DNA from 3 places in the Methylobacterium sp. 1A genome. Region 3 is predicted to be linked to each of the others. Evidence: riboswitches for the same ligand, from Rfam matches in the RefSeq annotation. Region 3 holds a riboswitch; each other region holds the start of a gene.
The links. Region 3 has a riboswitch for cobalamin ahead of ACX9MN_RS19220 (TonB-dependent siderophore receptor). Riboswitches for the same ligand answer to the same signal wherever they lie in the genome.
Positions count from the first base shown of each region.

Region 1: it holds a riboswitch for cobalamin, as region 3 does, so the genes downstream of both, ACX9MN_RS08015 (CbtB domain-containing protein) here and ACX9MN_RS19220 (TonB-dependent siderophore receptor) in region 3, are expected to answer to the same signal.
Region 2: it holds a riboswitch for cobalamin, as region 3 does, so the genes downstream of both, ACX9MN_RS01530 (TonB-dependent receptor) here and ACX9MN_RS19220 (TonB-dependent siderophore receptor) in region 3, are expected to answer to the same signal.

Region 1 is NZ_JBYQVE010000001.1:1,626,627-1,633,314, reverse strand. It holds gene ACX9MN_RS08030 (DNA polymerase III subunit chi) at 1-285, shown strand, start outside; gene ACX9MN_RS08025 (S10 family peptidase) at 285-1,877, shown strand; gene ACX9MN_RS08020 (discoidin domain-containing protein) at 1,900-3,264, opposite strand; cobalamin riboswitch at 3,426-3,620, shown strand; gene ACX9MN_RS08015 (CbtB domain-containing protein) at 3,656-3,838, shown strand; gene ACX9MN_RS08010 (CbtA family protein) at 3,855-4,607, shown strand; gene ACX9MN_RS08005 (DUF1636 domain-containing protein) at 4,600-5,001, shown strand; gene cobW (cobalamin biosynthesis protein CobW) at 4,998-6,032, shown strand; gene cobN (cobaltochelatase subunit CobN) at 6,079-6,688, shown strand, end outside.
Region 2 is NZ_JBYQVE010000001.1:324,353-331,040, forward strand. It holds gene ACX9MN_RS01530 (TonB-dependent receptor) at 1-2,158, opposite strand, end outside; cobalamin riboswitch at 2,444-2,636, opposite strand; gene ACX9MN_RS01535 (NUDIX domain-containing protein) at 2,774-3,112, shown strand; gene ACX9MN_RS01540 (RluA family pseudouridine synthase) at 3,351-4,751, shown strand; gene ACX9MN_RS01545 (alpha/beta fold hydrolase) at 4,718-5,431, opposite strand; gene ACX9MN_RS01550 (hypothetical protein) at 5,633-6,013, shown strand; gene ACX9MN_RS01555 (HAD-IA family hydrolase) at 6,096-6,688, shown strand, end outside.
Region 3 is NZ_JBYQVE010000001.1:3,987,694-3,994,381, forward strand. It holds gene ACX9MN_RS19210 (VOC family protein) at 1-130, shown strand, start outside; gene ACX9MN_RS19215 (acetyltransferase domain-containing protein) at 245-1,426, opposite strand; gene ACX9MN_RS19220 (TonB-dependent siderophore receptor) at 1,426-3,483, opposite strand; cobalamin riboswitch at 3,666-3,858, opposite strand; gene ACX9MN_RS19225 (hypothetical protein) at 4,363-5,790, opposite strand; gene ACX9MN_RS19230 (nucleoid-associated protein) at 5,756-6,688, opposite strand, start outside.

The DNA of each region.
Region 1 (6,688 bases), 2.4 Mb from region 3:
TTCCTGCCGCACGGCACCGACCGCGAGCCCGACGCCGCGAGCCAGCCGGTGGTGCTCACGCTCCGGGACGTGAATCCCAACACCGCCTCGATCCGCTTCCTGGTGGAGGGCGCCGACCTGCCGCCCGACGCCGGGCAGTACGAGCGGATCTGCATCCTGTTCGACGGGACCGACCAGGACGCGCTGCTGCGCGCCCGCGAGCAGTGGAAGCAGGCCAAGGACGCCGGTCACGCGGTGGCCTACTGGCAGCAGGACGAGTCCGGACGCTGGAACAAGAAGGCTTGATGGTGGCCCCCCACGCACGTCTCGCGCGCGCCGCGCTCGCCCTCGCCCTGGCTCTGGCCGCGCCCCCGGCCACCCTCGCCCAGGACGCGCCGCACGGCCATCCCGCGGAGAGCAAACCGGCGCAGCGCGGACCGGAGGGGCGCCGCCTGCCGCCCGATTCGACGACCAAGCAGAGCGTGATGCTGCCGGACGGCCGGACCCTCGACTTCACCGCCACCGCCGGCAGCCTGCCCCTCGTCGACGAGGCGGGCAAGCTGCAGGCCGAGATCGCCTACGTCGCCTACACGATGGCGCCGCAGGCCGGCCGGGAGCGTCCCGTCACTTTCGCGGTTAATGGCGGCCCGGGCGCCGCCTCGGCCTATCTCAATATCGGGGCGATCGGGCCCTGGCGGCTGCCGGTCGGCGGCGACAGCATCAGCCCGTCGCAGCCGGTGACGCTGACGCCCAACGACGGGACGTGGCTCGGCTTCACCGACCTCATCTTCCTCGATCCCGTGGGGACCGGGTACAGCCGGGCCGCGGACGGGAACGGCAAGGCCTACTGGTCGATCGATTCCGACGCCTCGACTCTGGCGGCGACCATCGCGCGCTACCTGCGCATCAACGACCGCATGGCGAGCCCGAAATTCTTCGTCGGCGAGAGCTACGGCGGCTTCCGCGGCCCGCTGATCGCCGAGAAGCTCCAGGAGGAGATCGGCGTCGGCCTGTCCGGCATGGTGCTGCTCTCGCCGGTGCTCGATTTCGCGTGGCTGGAGACGCCGCGGGCCAACCCGTGGGGCTACGTGCTGAAGCTGCCCTCGCTGGCGGCGGGCGCGCTCGAGCGGGCCGGCACGGTGCCGACGCCAACCCTGCTCGGCGACGCGGAGGCCTACGCCTCGGGCCCGTACCTGAGCGACCTGCTCAAGGGGCCGAGCGACACGGCCGCCGTCGCCCGGATGACCGAGAAGGTCGCGCCCCTCGTCGGTCTCGACCCCGCCCTGGTGCGTGCCCAGGCGGCGCGCCTCGCGACCCGGAGCGTCCAGCGCGAGATCGACCGCGCCGAGGGCCGCGTGACCAGCGCCTACGACACCGGCATCACCGGCTGGGACCCGAACCCGGACGCCGCCCAGTCGAGCTTCGAGGATCCCCAGCTCACCGCCCTCCAGGCACCGCTGACGAGCGCGATGCTCGACCTCTACGCGCGGACGCTGAAATGGCCGGTGACCAACATGCGCTACGAGCTCCTGAACAACGCCGTCAATCGCGGCTGGAGCTGGGGCTCGGGCCGGCAGGCGCCCGAGGTCCTGTCGAACCTGAAGGGCGATCTGGCGCTCGACGGGCACCTGCGCGTCCTCGTGGCGCACGGCTTCACCGACCTGGTGACGCCCTACTTCGCCTCGAAGCTCCTGCTGGCGCAGGTCCCCGCCTACGCCGCCGGCCGCCTGAGCCTCGCGGTCTATCCGGGCGGGCACATGTTCTACACGCGTCCGGATTCGCGCGCCGCCTTCCGGACGGACGTGGAGCGGATGTACACGGACGCCCTGAAGGTGCGCGACGCCGGCTCGACCCGTCCGGCCGGAGCCCCCGCCGAACATCTCAGGACCGCGCCGTAGCGCCTCCGGCCCGCCGCGCCGGTCACGCGTCGTCGAAGGCGAGGGCCTCGGCCGGGTAATCCACCATCGTCCGGCGCTGCGCGTCGGTGTTCTGCCACTCGCCGACCTTCATGTAGCGGCCCTCGAGATCGCGGACCTCGACCACTTTCCCGATGGTGGGGATCGACTGGAAGCCCTGCGGCCAGTTCGACGCGAAGTAGAAGACCTGCTCGACGTGGTCCGAGAGGTGGCAGATCCCCGGCCCGAAGGTCCCCAGCCCGAAGACGAGGTAGCGGCCGTTCACCAGCGCCGCGACGTCGGAGATCAGCGACTCGCTCTGGATCTCCACCGGCAGTCCGCGCCGCTCGGCGTACGCCTCCACCTCGGCGATGACCGGGTTCAGCCTGTTCTCGAAGACGAGCTTGACCGAGCGGATCCGACCCTCGGCCAGGAGCCGGTCGATGACCATCCGGTAGAACGCGAAGGGCGGCTGCGGATAGTGCGGATCGACCCAGGTGCTGAAGATGTCGCCCGACCGGATGTGGATCAGGAGTTGGTCGTGGGGCTTCACCGGGAAGCTCTTCGGCAGGCCGTTGAACAGCGGCCGGATCACGCTCTGCACGATCGCGCGCGAATCCGTCGGCCCCCGCAGCGCGGTCACGCGCTCGAACTGCGTCGGGTCGAAATACAGGCCCGACAGGAAGTAGCCGTCCGACGGCAGCGGCTCGTCCGGCGGGATGAAGGTGATGCCGTCGCAGGTCAGCCGCTCGGTCAGGAAGATCACCTTGCTGCGGTCAACCTTGGGCACCTTGATGTACTTCAGGTTGAGCGCCTTCGCGATGGACACCGCGATGATGTACTGGACGAGGCAGTTGCCGAAGGCGCCGTTCTCGAACAGCGCCAGGCCGACCAGGGCGTGGCTGGCGCGGTCGGGCGCCGACTGGAGCGCGTAGGTGACGTAGACGTTGGCGCCGGGCTTCTCGTTCAGGAGCGTCACGTCGAGGTCGAGCATCGCCCGCAGCGCGATCAGGTCGACCGCGGCCTCGTCGGCGCGGATGCCGATGCCGGCGATCCGGGCCGGTTCGGGCGCGGCGATCCGGACCGCGCGCGCCCAGGCCCGCTCGTCGGGGACGATCGCGGCGACGAGGGCGTCCGGGGTCGCGGTCCAGCCGGCGAAGCCCGGCTCGGCCCACGTCACGCCGTCCTGCGAGACCGCCACCGCGACGTCGCCGGGCTCCGCGGGAACCGCCCCCTCCCCCGGCCGCAGGGCGACGGAATGGATCGGGAAGCGGCCGCCGAGGTCGACCTCGAGCCACGTCGTTCCCGTGCCCGCATCGGAGACGATCCGCGGCTCACGGCCGGCCGCGAGATCGACGAGAACCGGGGTCGGATCGTCTGTCGGGGCCATCGGGTCTCCGGGAGTTCAGCGCCCGCGCCGGGGCCGGGCGGGTATCGGGTGCGGCGGTGCCCGCTCCGGGGCGCGGCCGTCAAGCCCGCCCCGATCGCGGGGCGGGCGCGGGAAACGGCCGCGATCCGGCGCCCCTCCGTTGTGTCCCGGCGGCCATGCGTCTACAACGGCCGGGCGACGGTGCCCCGGAGACGGGGTGAAAAGGGAATGCGGTGAGGGGTTTGAGGCCCCGATTCCGCGGCTGCCCCCGCAACTGTGAGCGGCGAGCGCCCGCCATGCGCCACCGGAGCGATCCGGGAAGGCGGTGGGCGCGCCGAGCCGCGAGCCAGGAGACCTGCCGTCGCGACAGGATCCCGCAATGCCGCCGGTGGGGCGGCTGGAGACGCTTCTGATGACGACGCAAACCCTCGCCCCCGTCGCCGCCGGCACCCGCGCGTCGGAGCGCCCCATCGCCGTCGCGCTCGCGGCCGTGCTGGGCCTCGGCCTGCTGTTCATGGCGGGTTTCTCGCCGGCGATCGCGCTCCACAACGCGGCGCACGATTTCCGGCACACCCAGAACTTCCCCTGCCACTGACCTCCCCGGACCAGGGATGATCATCCGGCTCCTGTCGGCGGCCCTCGCCGCCGGCTTCTTCGCGGCTGCCATCGTGACGGGCCTCGAACTCACGCTGACCTCGCCGCTGATCGTCGCGGCCGAGCGCTACGAGCAGCAGGAGGCGCCGAACCGGGCTGCCAAGGCGCTCCCGATCAAGGCGTTCCCGATCGTGCTGGCTCATGCCGGGCACGACCACGCCGCCCCCGACGCCGCGCCGGAATGGCAGCCCGCGCCCGGCCTGCCGCGGATGGCCTTCACCGGGCTCGCGACCCTCGTGGGCGGCGTCGGCTACGCGCTGCTGCTCGGCGCGGTGATGCTCGCCTGCGGCCGCGAGCCCACGCCGCAGGTCGGCCTCGCCTTCGCGGTGGCGGGCTTCGCCAGCGTCGCCCTCGCGCCGGGCCTCGGCCTGCCGCCGGAATTGCCCGGCAGCGCGGCGGCCCCGCTCGCGACGCGCCAGGCGTGGTGGGTGATGACCGCCGCGGCGACCGGCATGGGGCTCTACCTGATCACGATCCGCCGCGCGCTGATCACGATCCTCGGGGGGCTCGTCCTGATCATCGCGCCGCACGTCGTCGGCGCCCCGCAGGCGCCCGAGGCCGCGTCCGAACTTCCGGCGGCGCTCGCCGCGCAATTCGCCGCGCGGTCGCTCGCCATCAGCTTCGTGTTCTGGATCCTGATCGGGCTGGGGCTCGGCTGGGCGTGGCAGGCCTTCGCCCGCGGCGCGGATCGGGGAGCGGCCCGTGCCTGAGACCGTTCTCTACGTCTGCACCACCTGCCGCCGGCCGGACGACGACCCCGACGGGCCCCGCGCCGGGGCCCGCCTGCTGGAGGCGCTCCGGGCGCGGAGCGGCGCCACGCCGGACCTGCGGGTCGAGGCGGTGGAGTGCCTGTCGGTCTGCAAGCGGCCCTGCACCGTGGCGGTCGCCGCGGCCGACCGCTGGACCTACGTCTACGGCGACATGGATCCCGCCGCCTCGGCCGAGATCATCCTCGGCGGGCTCGCGGCCTACGCGGCGACCCCGGACGGCATCGTGCCCTGGCGCGAGCGTCCGGAGGCGTTCCGCAAGGGCGTGATCGCCCGCATTCCCCCTTTCCCAGAACCCCGCCCGGTCCCCGCCGGCACCCTGGAGCCCGCGGAATGACCCTCGTGAACAAGATCCCCTGCACCATCATCACCGGCTTCCTCGGGGCCGGCAAGACGACCCTCGTCCGCCACGTGGTCGAGAACGCCAAGGGGCGCCGCCTCGCGATCCTGGTGAACGAGTTCGGTGATATCGGCTTCGACAAGTCCTTCCTGGCGGCCTGCGGCGTCGAGGGCTGCACCGAGGACGCCATCGTCGAGCTGCCGAACGGCTGCATCTGCTGCACGGTCGCGGACGATTTCGTGCCGGCGCTGGAGACCCTTCTCGGCCGCGCCGAGCCGCCGGAGCACATCCTGATCGAGACCTCCGGCCTCGCCCTGCCGAAGCCGCTGGTCCAGGCATTCCAGTGGCCGGCGATCCGCTCGCGGGTGACCGTCGACGGCGTGGTCGCGGTGGTCGACGGCCCGGCGGTAGCCTCGGGCGCCTTCGCGGAGGACCCGGAGGCCCTCGCGGCCCAGCGCGCCGCCGACCAGTCGGTCGACCACGACAACCCCCTGGAGGAGGTGTTCGAGGACCAGCTCCTCTGCGCCGACCTCGTGGTCGTCAACAAGGCCGACCTGATCGACGCCGCGACGCGGGCGCGGGTCCGCGCCGAGGTCGAGGGGCACCTGCCCCGCGCCGTGAAGGTGGTCGAGACCGAGAACGGCGCCATCGACCCGCGGGTGCTGCTCGGTCTCGGCGCGGCCGCCGAGGACGACCTCGACGCCCGCCCCTCGCACCACGGCGAGGGCGAGGACCACGACCACGACGATTTCGAGACGGTCGCGCTGCCGGTGCGCCCGGCGGTGACCGGGGGGGATCTCGCGGCCCGGGTCGAGGCGGCGGCCGAGGCCGCCGGCGTCCTGCGCATCAAGGGCTTCGCCGAGGTCGAGGGCAAGCCGATGCGCCTCGTGGTGCAGGGTGTCGGCCGGCGCGTGACCCATCATTTCGACCGCCCCTGGCGGTCCGGGGAAGCCCGCGACGGGACGCTGGTGGTGATCGGCCTCAAAGGCTTCGACAAGGACGCCGTCGCGGCGGCCCTCGCGGGATGAGGCCGGTCGCGCACGCCCGCCCGGACTCGCGCTAGGGGCCGCCGCGGTGCATCTCGTGCGCATCGATGCCGTCTCCCTCGACGAGGGCGAGGCGGCCGTGGATCTCGGGCAGGAGCCCGGCGACCTCGTGGTGCTGTCCTTCACCGACAGCGACCTCGCGTCGGTCGGGCAGGCCCACGCCGCGGAGCCCGGCCTGCCGAGCCTGCGGCTCGCGAAGCTCGCCAGGCTGCGGCACCCGCTCTCGGTCGACCTCTACGTCGAGCGCGTCGTGGCGCGCGCCAAGGCGGTGGTGATCCGCTGCCTGGGCGGCCTCGATTACTGGCGCTACGGGATCGAGCGCTGCGCAGAGGCCGCGCGGGCGCACGGCGTCGTCCTCGCGGTCCTGCCGGGCGACGACCGGCCGGATCCGCGTCTCGCCGCCTTCTCCACCGATCCCGACCTCGCCGGGCAGCTCGACGCCTTTTTCCGGGCCGGCGGCCCCGACAACCTGCGGCGGATGCTGCGGCGCCTGGCGATCCGCCTGGGCGCCGACGGCCCGGTCGAGCCGCCGCAGCCGCTCCCGCGCGGCTTTCCCTGGTGCCCCGGCTGCGGAGTTCTTCCCCTCGAGGCAGCCCTCGCCGCGGCCGCGACCGCGGTCCCGCTCGCCGGAGCGCGCA
Region 2 (6,688 bases), 3.7 Mb from region 3:
CGACCGAGCGCGGGCGCCCGAGCAGCCAGTTGGTCCCGACCCCGTTCACGGCGTTGCCCGAGATCGCGTAGACCTTGTCGAACAGGTTGTAGACCCGAACGGACAGGCGCGAGTCCGCCGTCACCTGATGGTCCAGGACCGCGTTGACGAGGTTGTAGGCGGGGCGCCGCGCGGTGTTGCCGAAGTCGCTGTAGACCTGCCCGACGTTCTGCAGCCCGACCCGCGCGGTCCAGTCGCGGGTGACGTCCCAGGTCAGCCAGAGGTTGGCCACGCGCTCGGGCACGTCGATCGGCTGGTTGCCGGCGTACGAGACGGTGGCGCCGTTCACCGTCTGGTCGAACCGGTCGTACTGCGCGTGGAGGAGCGCGAGGTTGCCGTCGAGCCGCCAGCCCGGCGCGAAGCGCCAGCCGAGCGCCAGCTCGAAGCCCTGCGAGGACTGGCTCCCCACCTGCGTGGACAGCGTCGGCTGGCCGGGGATCGCCGAGATCAGGTTGTCCTTGACGATCCGGTAGCCCGCGACGGTCCATTCGAGGGCGCCGTCGAAGGCCAGACCCTTGGCGCCGATCTCGACCTGATCGCCGGTCGCGAGCTTGAAGCCGGCCAGCGACTGCGACAGCGTGATCAGGCTGTTCACCGGGTCGGTGGCGAAGCTGTACTGGGCGTAGAGCGCGCTGTCCGGCGTCGGGTTGTAGACGAGGCCGAACCGGTAGCCGAGCGCCCGATAGGTCTTCTCGAACCGCGATCCCGTCTGCAGGTCCTCGCGGTTCAGCGTCGGCACGTCGAGGCGCACGCCGGTGAGGAACGAGAGCTTGTCCGACAGGATCACCCGGTCCTCGGCGAAGACCGAGGCCTGGCTCGTCTGCGTCGCGTAGGCCGGGCGCGCCCGGCCGTTCTGCGGGAACAGGCCCGGATCGTAGCCGGTGAGCGGCACGCTCGTGGTCTGGTCGAAGTAGAAGTTGTTGGTGTGGCGGAAGTCGATGTGATTCACGTCGAAGCCGGCCACGAACTGGTTCGGCAGCCCGAACAGGCTGCCCCGGAACGTCGCGTCGAGGCGGTCTCCGACCTGCTCCTGGCTGTGGTAGATCTCCAGGTAGTCGCCCCGGTCCACGAGCCCGGTGCCGCGGTTGTAGCTGTACTGCTCGACGTCGAGCCAGTGACGCCGGCTGGTCAGCCGGTAGGCGGTGTTGCGGATCGTGATGTCGGCCGAGGGGGACCACTCGGTCTTGAGCTGGGTCCAGTTGTCGGCCCAGGTGATCTTCGCGTCGCGGACGTTGTAGTTGTTGAACCGGATGAGATCCGGGATCCGTCCCTCGACCAGCGGGGTGCCCCAGTAGCGGGCGGGCTCCTGGTAGCCGAGATCGTGGCTCAGGGTGAAGGCGAGGTCGGCGCTCGGCCGGAACAGCAGGGCGGCGGAGACCGCGAGGTTGCGGAAATCGCCCTCCGGCCGCATCCAGCCGTCGGCGCGGTTGCCGCTGACGTTGAGGCGGTACGCGAAGGTGTCGCCGTACTCCGCCTGGCCCAGCGGGCCGCCGGAATCGAGGGCGAGCCGCGCGACCCCGTCGGTGCCGATCACCGCGCGGGCGGCGTTGATCGGCACGAAGACCGGCTTCTTGGGCACCACGTTGATGACGCCGCCGATGGCGCCGTCGCCGTAGAGCACCGAGGACGGCCCGCGCAGCACCTCGATCCGCTCGACGTTCCACGTGTCGAACGGGAAGGTCACGGTGTTGGCGCCGACGTAGAAGCGGGTGCCGTCGTAGAGCTGCTGGATCGAGTTCGGGCCGGCGAAGCCGCGGGACGTGAACGCGCCGTTGCCGTTGCCGGGCGCCGCGATGGTGGTGATGCCGGTCGCGTCCTGGGTCACGGCCTCGGCGATCGTGTCCTGGCCGCGCAGCCGCGCGGTCTCGCCCGACACGATGTCGAGGCTGGCGGGCGTCTCCAGCGGCGTCAGGCCGAGGCGGCTCGCGGTCCGGTCGGGCGTGCGCAGGTTGAGCCCGTTCGGCGGGAGGCGGCCTGGGTCGCCGCCCGCGCCCGCGACCGACAGCTCATCCAGCGTGACCGCCTCCTGTGCGGCGGCCGGACTGGCGAGGAGCGCGAGGAGAACGCCGCAGAGGGGGGCCCGCCCGCCGAGGCAGGAGCGATTGGTCGATGGAGACATGGGGAAAGTGGTCCGTGCACGGCGCGCGCCGGCCCCCGCGTCCTACAGGCATTGTAATAACATTACAATGCGCCCGCTGTCCGGTAGCCTCTGCCCGTGCGGGCGCGCGACGGCGTCCTGCGACAGGGCTCGAGGGAGTCGGGACAGCGGAGACGGGCATGGGGAACGGCGTCGCGGGCGCGCTTGCTGTGGCACGTCACCGCGAACGAGGCCTTGGCGGCCGCCTCCCCTCGGGACTTGCGTCGCCTCGACACCCGCCAGGACACCCCGCCCGGCGCGTTTCGCGTGTGACCACGGCTGACGGCAGGTCTCCTGGCTCGCGGGTCGCCGCCCTCGCACCGTCTTCCCGGGGTGACCCAGTGACGTGGTGGTGAAGGGCTCGCCGCTTACAGTTGCGGGGGCAGCCGCGGCTTCGGGGCGAACCCCTCACCGCGTTCCCTTTTGATCCCCGAGGGGAACCGTCGAACACAGCTTGGCCGTAGCGGGGGCGGGCGTCAACCGTGTGTCCGGTTGTTGCCGTGGATCGGCGCGCTGTGCGCCGGTCCGTTGCGGCCTCGCCGACGACGGGCTAGCCCCTGCGGGATGACGGTCTGGCGGCCCCCTGCGGAGATTCGCGTGAAGGCACTGGGTCTGCCCCGGCGCGGCAACAGCCTGCTCGTGGCCGAGGTCCGCACGGATGACGGGCGGCTGAAGGGCGTCCGGCCGCTCGGCGGCAGCATCGCGTTCGGCGAGCGGGTCGAGGACGCCCTGATCCGGGAGTTCCGGGAGGAGCTCGGCGTCACCGTCTCGGTGCTCGGCGGGCCCCGCGTCATGGAGAACATCTTCACGCACGAGGGGCAGGTCGGGCACGAGGTGCTGTTCCTGTTCCCCGTCGCCCTGCCGCCGGGGCGGTTCGACGGGCAGGAGCGCTTCGTGTTCCACGAGGATTCCGGCACCGCCTGCGTGGCGCGGTAGTGCGATCTGGACGGGCTCGACGTGCCGGGCGGTCCCGACCTCTTCCCCGCCGGCCTGAAGGACCGCCTCCGCGACGCGTGGCGCGCGGAGCCCTGACGGACCGGGCCGGCCCACCGCCTTTGCCGCTCGGCGCGGGCGATGCTACAGCCGGGCAATCCCATCGGTCCGGACGTCCGCGACGCCGCGGCCCATGCGCCCGGACGCTCCGTCCGACGCGGAGACGGGTGCCGGCGGAAGCATGACGATACGACCTCCCAGAAGCGGCGGGCCGACGGGGCGCAAGCCTCAGGCCGGCAAGTCCAGCGCCAGCAAGTTCAGGGGCGGCAAGGCCCAGGCCGACGGCCGCGCCCGCACGGGCCCGCGCACCAGCGCCCGCGACGCCGCCGAGCGCGCGGCCCGCAACCGCGGCGAGGATGCCGGCACCCGCGATCCCTGGGGCGCGCAGGCCGCTGCGGCCCCGGCGCCGGCCCGGCCGCCGAAGCCGCGCCGCGACGCCGCCGCACCGCGCGACGCCGCGGCGGGCAAGCCCGCCGGCCGGCCGCCGGCCAAGCGCTCGGCGGCCCCCTCCCCGGCCCTCGCCTCTGCCCCCGCGCCCGGTCCGACCCGGCGCGAGCAGCGCGCCGCCGCCTCCGCGACCCTCGCCTCCGGCGTGCAGACCCTGACCGTCGAGCCGGACGAGGCCGGGATGCGGATCGACCGCTTCCTCACCGCCCGCTTCCCGCTCCTGCCCTTCACCCGCGTGCAGACCATCGTCCGCAAGGGCGAGTTGCGGGTCGACGGCAAGCGCGCCAAGCCGAACGACCGGCTGGAGCCGGGCATGAGCGTGCGCGTGCCGCCGCTGCGCCTCGACCAGTCCACCGAGCGGCCGCGCAGCGCCGCCCGCGAGCAGGACGACGCCGCCTTCATCCGGTCGCTGATCCTCTACGAGGATGCCGACATGATGATCCTCAACAAGCCCTTCGGCCTCGCGGTCCAGGGCGGTTCGGGGACGGTCCGACACGTGGACGGCCTGCTCGCCGCCCTCACGGGTCCGGACGGCCAGAAGCCGCGCCTCGTCCACCGGCTGGACAAGGACACGGCCGGGTGCCTGATCATCGCCAAGACCCGGCTCGCCGCCGCGACGCTGGCCAAGAGCTTCCGGTCCCGGGCGGCGCGGAAGATCTACTGGGCGCTCACCGCGGGCGTGCCGCGGGTCCGGCAGGGACGCGTCTCGACCTACCTCGCCAAGGAGGAGCCCACCGACGCCGACGCGCGGATGCGGGTCGCCAAGCACGGCGACGAGGGCGCGAGCCACGCGCTGACCTACTACGCGATGGTCGATCAGGCGGCCCAGAAGCTGTCCTGGCTGTCGTTCAAGCCGGTCACCGGCCGCACGCACCAGCTGCGCGCCCACGCGGCCCATATCGGCCACCCGATCGTGGGCGACCCGAAATACTTCTCCGTCGAGAACTGGGAGCTGCCGGGCGGCATCCAGAACCGCCTCCACCTGCTCGCCCGGCGGATCGTCATCCCGCACCCGCGGACCGGCAAGCCGGTCGACGTGAGCGCGCCGCTCCCGCCCCACATGGCGCAGAGCTGGAATCTCCTGGGCTTCGACGCCGCCCGCTACGACCCGATCGTCGAGGCTCCGGAGGCCTGAGCCCGCAGCCAGGGCACGATCGCGTCCGCCAGCGCGTCCGGGGCCTCGAGCGGCAGCATGTGGCCCGACCCGTCGATCACCCTCAGCGTCGCGCCCGGGATGCCGTCGCGGAGCTCCCGCGCCTCGTCGAGGCTGCGCAGGGCATCCTGGGCCGCCGCCACGACCAGGGTCGGGCAGCCGATCGCGCCGAGGCGGTCGCCATCGGATTCGCGCGCCTGCCCGGCCTGGCGCAGGAAGACCTCTCCGCCGAGGCGGTCGCCCATCTGCCGGATCCGGCTCAGGAGGGCGCCGTCGCCGGTGCGGTCCGGGTGCACCGACTGGAGGATCGCCGACCGGCTGAGGCCCCGGTAGCCCTGCTGGCGGATATGGGCGACGGCGGCCGCCTTCCGGCGCGCCTGGGCCGGCGTGTCGGCCCGCGACGAGGTGGCGACGAGGACCAGCGCCTCCACCCGGTCCGGCACGAGCCGGGCGACCGCGCGGGCGACGTAGCCGCCCATGGAGAAGCCCACGAGCCCGAAGCGCGGCGGCGCCTCCGCGGCGACGCGGCGCGCCATGTCGGCGATCGCGGCGTCCCGCGCGAGGTCGCCGTGCGTGATCGGACCCACCTCGGCGAGGCGCGCGACCACGTCCGACCAGAGGTCGGCATCGGTCATGAAGCCGGGCAGCAGCACGAGGTTCATCGCCGGATCACCCTTCCCGTCCCCCAGATAACCGTCACGCGAGCGCCCGTCAGCGCCGCGGCATCTCCGGTGAAAGTCGGGTGCGGTCCGGGCGTCCCGCGCGGCGCATGCCTTGGCAACCGGCCGCGCCGCCTCATATGCTGCCCCGCGCCCCGCCGATCCGCCGCGGGGCCTGTTCCCGGCGGTTCGAGACCCTGACACATGAAGCTCGCGATGCTGGCCTGCCTCGCCGCCCTGTGCCTCACCGGGCCGATCGCGCATGCCGCGCCGGGCGAGACGACCAGGGCGGCGCCGACGGCGAACGGCACCCACCCCCCCGAGACGGCGACCCCGCATCCGGCCCCGGCGCCCGCCCCGGGCGCGGCGCCCGCGCAGGCCGCCCCGCGCACCGCCAACAGTGCCCGCGCGGAGCGCCGGCGGCGCTCCTACGCGGCCTGCAACCGCGCCTCGCATCAGCGCGGGTTGCGCGGCGGCAAGCGCCGGCGCTTCCTGATCCGGTGCCGGCTCGGCTACGAGCGGACCCGGATCCCCGGCGGCCAGCCCGCCGCGGCCGCGCCAGCCCAGCCGGGCCGCAAGCCGTGACGGGGACCCGCCTCCTTTCACCCGCGCCGGCGGGGCGGCTCGCGGCGCGACTTCCGGCGCGACTTCCGGCGCGTCGGTCGCGATGAGGCTCGTCGTCTTCGACGTCGACGGCACCCTCGTCGACAGCCAGCACCTGATCGTGGCGGCCCAGGAGGTGGCGTTCGCGGAGAACGGCCTGCCGGCGCCCGGGCGGCGGGAGGCCCTGTCGGTGGTCGGCCTGTCGCTGCCGCAGGCCTTCCGGCGCCTCGTCGGCGAGGACGGCCCGGTCGCGGAACTCTCGGAAAGCTACAAGCAGGCCTACAACCGCCTGCGGCTCGACCCCGCCCACGAGGAGCCCCTGTTCCCCGGCATGGCCGACCTGCTGACCCGGCTGCACGGGCGCTCCGACGTGCTGATCGGCCTCGCCACCGGGAAGTCGCGGCGCGGTGTCGACCGGCTGATCGCGCATTACGGCTGGGCGGACTGGTTCGCCACGACCCAGAGCGCCGACGACGCGCCGTCGAAGCCGGATCCGACCATGCTGCAGCAGGCGATCCGCGAGGCCGGCTGCGAGCCCGAGGCCACCGTGATGGTCGGCGACACCACCTTCGACATCGCCATGGGCGTGGCGGCCGGTGCGACGGCCGTCGGGGTCGCCTGGGGCTACCATCCGCCGGACGCGCTCTACGGGGCCGG
Region 3 (6,688 bases):
GAAGGCGCAAGGCATTCCGCAGCCGATTGCGAGCGGTGCGCGGGTTGGAACGCGGGTGATCTACGCCGTTGGCCCTGACGGCGCGACAATCGAGTTCATGCAGCCGCCGGCTTCTGTCCAAGATCTCTGATGCCGGCGGGCGGGGAACCGCTTGCCATCCCGATCCGAAGTCGACGGAGGCCCGGCGAACGACCGCCTCGGTTCGGAACCAGTCCGTCGCATAGCCAAGCCGATGGGTTCGACTTCAGAGGTACTTGAGCCAAGCGATGTCGCGTCGCGATGCCTTGAGGCGGGAGAACCAGGCCGTCGGGAAGTAGAGGGGCGGAATCAGCGCCGCGTACCACACCAGAACCCACGCGTAATTGCCGACACCGAACACGGTGCCTTGGGTCACGCCCCAGATCGCGAACGCGCCGTGGTAGAGCAGCCGCAGAACCGTCAGGTGAAACACGTAGAAGAAGAGCGGCGCGCCGCCGAACACCGCCAGCGCTGTGACCACCGGGCGGTCGCCCATGCGTTCCAGCGCGACGAGCAATAGCGCCCCGATCCCGAGCGTTAGCAGCAGGAACAGCAGCGAGGGCGGATACTTCGTCAGCGCGAAGAAGCTCATCGCGGTCCGCAGGGCGTCCTCGTCGACGACGAACCACGGTTTGTCCCCGTAGCCGTTCGCCAGGCGTAGCACCGCGAAGGCGACCAGCATCGTGATGCCGATGGCCGCAAATCGGCGCTTGCGCGTCCGTGGGGCGACGCCGGGCAAGAACCACGGGCCGATGGCATAGCCGAGAGCGATGACGCCGATCCAGGGAAGCACCGGGTAGGTCGTCTTGGCCACTAGACCGAATGGGAGCGCGATGACGTCGCGCTGGTGCAGCATTGCCCAGGCGACGAAGAAGGGATCATCGGGCCGGAGTTGGATCGGGTCGAGGAGATTGTGCCCGCAAACGATCAGCGTCCCGACCGCGAAGAGAACCGAGCGCGGCAGGCCGATCATCGCCGCCAGGACGATCATGCACACGCCGATGCACCAGATCACCTGAAGCCAAAGCGTCGGGCTGGCGACGCCCCAGTACAGCTCAGAGAGGTAGAAGACCTCCAGAGCCATCAGCACGAGGCCGCGCTTCACGAGATAGGCACGCGTCTCCGCCAGCGTGTGCCGGGTGCTGAACAGGTACGCGGCCACGCCCGTCAGCGCGATGAAGATCGGCGCGCACAGGCTGACCGCGAGGCGCGCGAGATACAGGCCCGGCAGGGCGGTTCTGGCATCCATCGGGTCGGCGACCGAAACGTGCAGGAACCAGGTTTCCCGCAGGTGGTCGAGGAGCATCAGCACCATCACCAGCCCGCGCAATGCGTCGATGGAGGCGATACGGCCGGTCGTGCCCGATGCCTCTGTCGCCGCCTCCAGCGTGCCCGGACGCACGCCCATCAGAACCGCGCCGTCATGCTGACGGTCACCCGCCGGGGCTCGCCGACGCCGACCCAGAAGGCGTTGTAGGAGCGCTCGTAGTAGGTCTCGTCGAAGATGTTATCGACGTTGAGCCCGAACCGCAGGTTCTCGTAGCGGTAGTAGGCCAGGGCGTCGGTCAACACGTAGCCCGGGAGCCGGAACCCCTCGTTGCCGCTGTCCCCAAGGCGCGAGCCGACAGCCCGGACGCCGCCACCGAACCCGAAGCCCTTCCAGTCGCCGGCCTGGACTTCGTAGACGCCGAGCAGGCTGCCCGAGTGGCGCGGAATGTTGAGGAGCGGCGAGCCAACCCTGAGAACCTCGTCGCGGGTCACCGCCGCGTCGATGAACGCATAGCCGCCGATAACCCGGAACTCGGGTGTAACCTGTCCGACGAAGCTCAGGTCGAAGCCCTGGCTACGCACGGCGCCGGCGGCAATCTGGAAGAAGAAGTCCCTCGGGTCGGTCGTGAGGACGTTCTCCTTCTCGATGTGGAACGCCGCGCCGGTCACGCTCAGGCCGGTGAAGAGATCGAGCTTGACGCCGGCCTCGTAGCCGAAGCCGGTCTCGGGGGCGAAGGGACGGGTCGCGATGTCGAAGCCGGTGTTGGGCCGGAACGAGGCCGCCACGTTGCCGTAGAACGAGAGGAAGGTGAGCGGCTGGTAGACGAGACCTGCACGCGGTGAGAAGCCGGTCCGGTCCTGCTCCGCGCGCTCGTTGCCGACCTTGTCGCGGAAGGTCTGGTTATAGAAGTCGGTCCGGTTGCCGAGGAGCAGCTTCCATTCCGGGCTGAGCGCGATCTGGTCCTGGACGTAGACGGCGGTGTTGCCGACGTTCTCGCTCGCGCTGTAGCGCCGGGTGAAGGGCGCCTTGGGCTGGCCGTAGACCGGGTTGAACAGGTCGAGGGCGAAGGGGTCGAGCCGCGGCGTCGAGCGCAGCAGGTTCTCGGTGCTGTTGTAGCGCTCGTACTCCAGGCCGAGCAGCACGGTGTGGGCGAACGGCCCGGTGTCGAAATGCCCAACGAGCTCGGCCTGCCCGATGGCCACGCCCCATGTGAAGTCGTGCCGGCGGAACTCGCGCAGCAGGGTGCGGCCGTCGTCGAGAAGGCCGGTCGCGCCGGTCTGCAGGCCGGTCAGGCTGCCGGTGTTGAAGTGGCCGGCGACCCTGAGCTGCCAGTCGGCATTGAAGGCGTGATCGAGGCGGATCTGCAGGATCCCGGCTTCTGACACCGAGTTGTCGCCCGGCTCACCGAAGAAGCGCGAGCGCGGTACGAGGCCCAGGCGGTTGTTCACTGCGACCGTCCCGCGGTCGAAGGTCTGGCGGTTGCGGAGGTATTGCGCCTCGACGGTCAACTTGGTGTCCGGGCTGATCAGCCAGCTCACCACGGGCGCAGCTAGGACGCGGTCGCCGTCGACGAAATCGCGGAAGCTGTCCTGCCTCGCGAGCGCGCCGTTGAAGCGGTAGAGGACGGTGCCCTCCTCGTTCAGTGGCCCGCCGGCGTCGACGGTGGTGCGCGCTGTTCCGAAGCTCCCGAACAGCGTGCCCATCTCGACGAAGGGCAAGGCCACGGGCTGCTTGGTCAGGATGTTGATGGTGCCGCCGGGGTCGCTGCGCCCATAGAGTGCCCCGCTCGGTCCTTTGAGCACCTCGATGGACTGAACGTTCTGGGTGTCCGGCGCGCCGTTGTAACCGCGGGCAATGTTGAAGCCGTTGAAGAAGATGTCCTGGGTGGCGAAGCCGCGCACAGAGTAGAGCGCGAGGTTCTGGGCGCCGAAATCGTTCTGCTTGCCGACTCCCGGCACGTAATCCAAGGCGCGCTCGACGCGCGTGGCGGCGGTGTCCCGCAGGACCTCCTGGGGCACGACGTCGACCTGCTGGGGCAGAGAGAGCCGCGGCGTCACGGTCTTGGTCCCGCTGTAGAGATCCTTGACCTGGTAGGTGGGGGCCGAGGTGTAGCTGCCCTCGACCGAGAGCGGGTCGAGAACGACCGAAGCCGGGGCTGCGTCGGCTCGTGGGCCTTGGGCAGTCGCTGGGGGCACACCAAGGGAGACGAGCGCCAAAGATGTGACGGATGCGCGAAGCCGCCATTGCGAAGCGGGATGGGACACGGGCCTAGGACCTCGGGACGGCAGTGGCACGTCACCGCGAACGAGGCCTGGGCGACCACCTCACGAGGCGGCGCTTCGACACCCGCCAGGACACCCCGCCCGACGCGTTTCGCGTGTGACCACGGCTGACGGCAGGTCTCCTGGCTCACGGGTCGTCGCCCTCGCACCGTCTTCCCGGGGCGACCCAGTGACATGGTGGTGAAGGGCTCGCCGCTTACAGTTGCGGGGACAGCCGTGGCTTCAGGCTTACACCCTCACCGCGTTCCCTTTTGATCCCCGAGGGGAACCGTCACGGCCCAGCTACAGCCTCACGGACTCGTGAGTCAACGCGAACGTCCCGATAGCTCTGCCTTGATGCCGCTGTCGGATCTCGGCCATTTCCTGCCAGAGGTCGAACGACCGCTTTTTGAGTTTGATACTTTGAAGCAGACTGGCCGAAAACCACCCATGCCAGTCGTACGGATAGCTCACGTAGTATCTCGAATTTAGCGCGCCCCTACACCATCCCGGAATGCATGGAGACTATGACCTGCACCAATTGGCGGAAGCGTAGAGGTATTGGATCGCGGACTTGATCCTTGGAGAGGCCCTCTCAACCGTCGCCGGAAACGAGCTTCTGCGCGCGGTCTTCCCGAAGATGCGGACAAGCACCGCCCCAAAGGCATCGAGGTGACGCTGACGGCATCCTCCCGCGTTAGGTCGATCCAAGGCGTGAACACGTCATCCGCCCATTCGGTGACGTCGCGGCCCAAGCCTGAAGTCCCGGGCGCCTTCTGCCGGCTTCAGGCCCGCGGGCCATCCGCTCGTCGCCTAGTGAGGTGCCGGCACCCGGGCGTGAGCCGTCGCCAGCCAGCTGCGCAGCGCGTCCGGATTGATCCACCCTGCCTCCATGGCCGCGGCAGCCAGCATGACGAACACCACTACCCAAACCACTGCCGTCGTTCGGCCTTCGGTGCGCCGATAGGCAGCCATGGCCCCGGCGAGCGGGCCGTCGGCCAGCGCTTCATAATCGGTGTCGTCGAGAAAGCCATAGAGCTTGGTGCGCCACGCTGCCCTAGACGCCTCGACAACGCCGAGGAACCGGCGGTTCGTCGAGACCGACACGGCGTAGGAGATGCCGACATACGCCGCTACGACGGCGTACAGACCGGCGAAGCCGGCCCCTCCGGCCCCTCCGCCTTTCGCGGCGTCGATGGCGAGCCGGACCACGAGCGCGCCGATCGCCACGGCCACGTCTCGCCAAACGGCCGCGGATAGGTCGCGGGACTGCTGAAGGAGCTTCTGTACCTCGTCGGACAGCGTCTTGCGCAGATCGGACAAGGCCTTCAACGTGTCCTTGCTGCCGGCGCGTAGGTGCGCCTTGTACAGAAGCCGGGCTGAGTCCAGGGCCGGCCCGACCCGCTTCGGCAGCCCCGCCCGGAAGCTCTCCCCCGCGGTCCACTCCCGCGACAGCTCGGCAGACAGGAAGGTATGCCGCACCTCGACGTCGGTACCCTCCAGGTAAACCCAGGCCGCGGCGGCCTGCTGCGCATCGAACCCATCCGCGCCGAGACCGCCGTCCCCCAGCATGAGCTTGCGCGGCGGCTGGCCGGCGAGCATCGCCATGGGCGTGGCGCCGTCGCGGTAGAGCTCGTTCGGCAGCGACAGGGCGATCATCGTTCCGGCTGCCTCCCGCCACGCCGGTTCGGCGGGACCCTCGACCCTTGCGGCTCCGGCCACGTAGGGCTCGATCCGGGGAGGCGCCATCTGGTCGGGGGATTGGCTGCGGACGACCCGCCTAGGTCCGGCCTCCGGGCGGGGTTCCGGCACCGGGGCGACCGCCGGGGCTTCGACCCAAGGCTCGACGACGTGCCCACGAGTGCGGAAGCCGTCGGCGGCCCTGATGAACGCTAGGCGCACTGCCGAAACGCGGCAGGCGCGGTCGGCATCGAGCAACAGGGACCGCCAACCCTCGGGCGTGAAAAGGTGCTCGGCTCCGTCGCGGTGCGCATAGGTCAGCGTCACGCGCACCCTGTCGCCGTCGGGTGCATCCCGCGGCGCCACGTGGTCGTCCGAGCCGTCGAGGCAGTCGAGGGTCAGCCACGGCGCGCCGGCATCGGCGACGGCCTGCCAAGCCGTCAGTGCCTCCCGCGACAGCATCCCGGCGACCGTCATCCGGCCGGCGTCCTCGTTGACGACGAAGCCCGGTGCAGACCGGCTCGCCTCAACGGCCGCGTGAACGGTTCTCGGTGTCGACATCGTCCCTCAGGACCCCCGCCGTCAGGATCTCGATCCTCTCCCGCCCGTCGGGCATCGTCGTCCGGGTCGGCCTGTGCGCCTCGTCGTACAGCACGACCACGCCCTCCTGGGTCTCCATCACGCGCTTACGAGGCTTCTGCACGCGCTCCGGATCAATCTCGAACGATTCCTCCGCGACGCCACGGTCCCGCAGTTGGCGCTCTAGGGTCCCTCGGATCGACGCACCTTCCGGCAGCACGCCGAAGAGCGCCGTCAGCAGCGGCTCGCGATCTTCCGGGTCGTAGCGCTGGCCGCCCTGCCGCAGAACGTCGTAGAGCCGGTTGACGCCGCCGGCCTGCACATCCGCGGGCAGATCGGGCTTATGGGTCTTGTAGGCGACCTTGACGGCTTCGACGAGCTTGCCGGACAGGTCGCCCGGCTCGTTCACGCGGCGCGCGTTCAGGAAGCCCTCGAAATATTCCGAGATGTGCGTCCTCTTGCTGCGGTCGCGGACCATCACATGGCCGCCCGACCCCGGCGCCAAGCGAACCAGGGCGATCTTCTGCATGGCTTCCGGTTTCTTCACGAACGCCTCCTGGAGCCGTTCGAGGCGAGGCTGTGCGGCCCCTAGCGAGTAGCGGACCACCTCGTCGTGGTCGTACTTGACCAGCGCGTAGACCGGGTCGTCCGTGCCGACCCCGAGCTCGAACACGAGGAACGCCCCGTTGCTCGTCCCGGAGCGGTGCCGGGTATGGAAGTCCCGGGCCAATGCCTGCGTCCCGACCGTGAAGTCGCCGCCTCCCGCGATGCCGCGGAGCGCCGCCTCGACGCCGGAACCGACGCGAAACGCGAACAGGTTGCCGGTCAGGGCCGAGCGCACCCGCGCGAGGAAAAAGGCTGGCTCCTGGAGCGGGGTGAT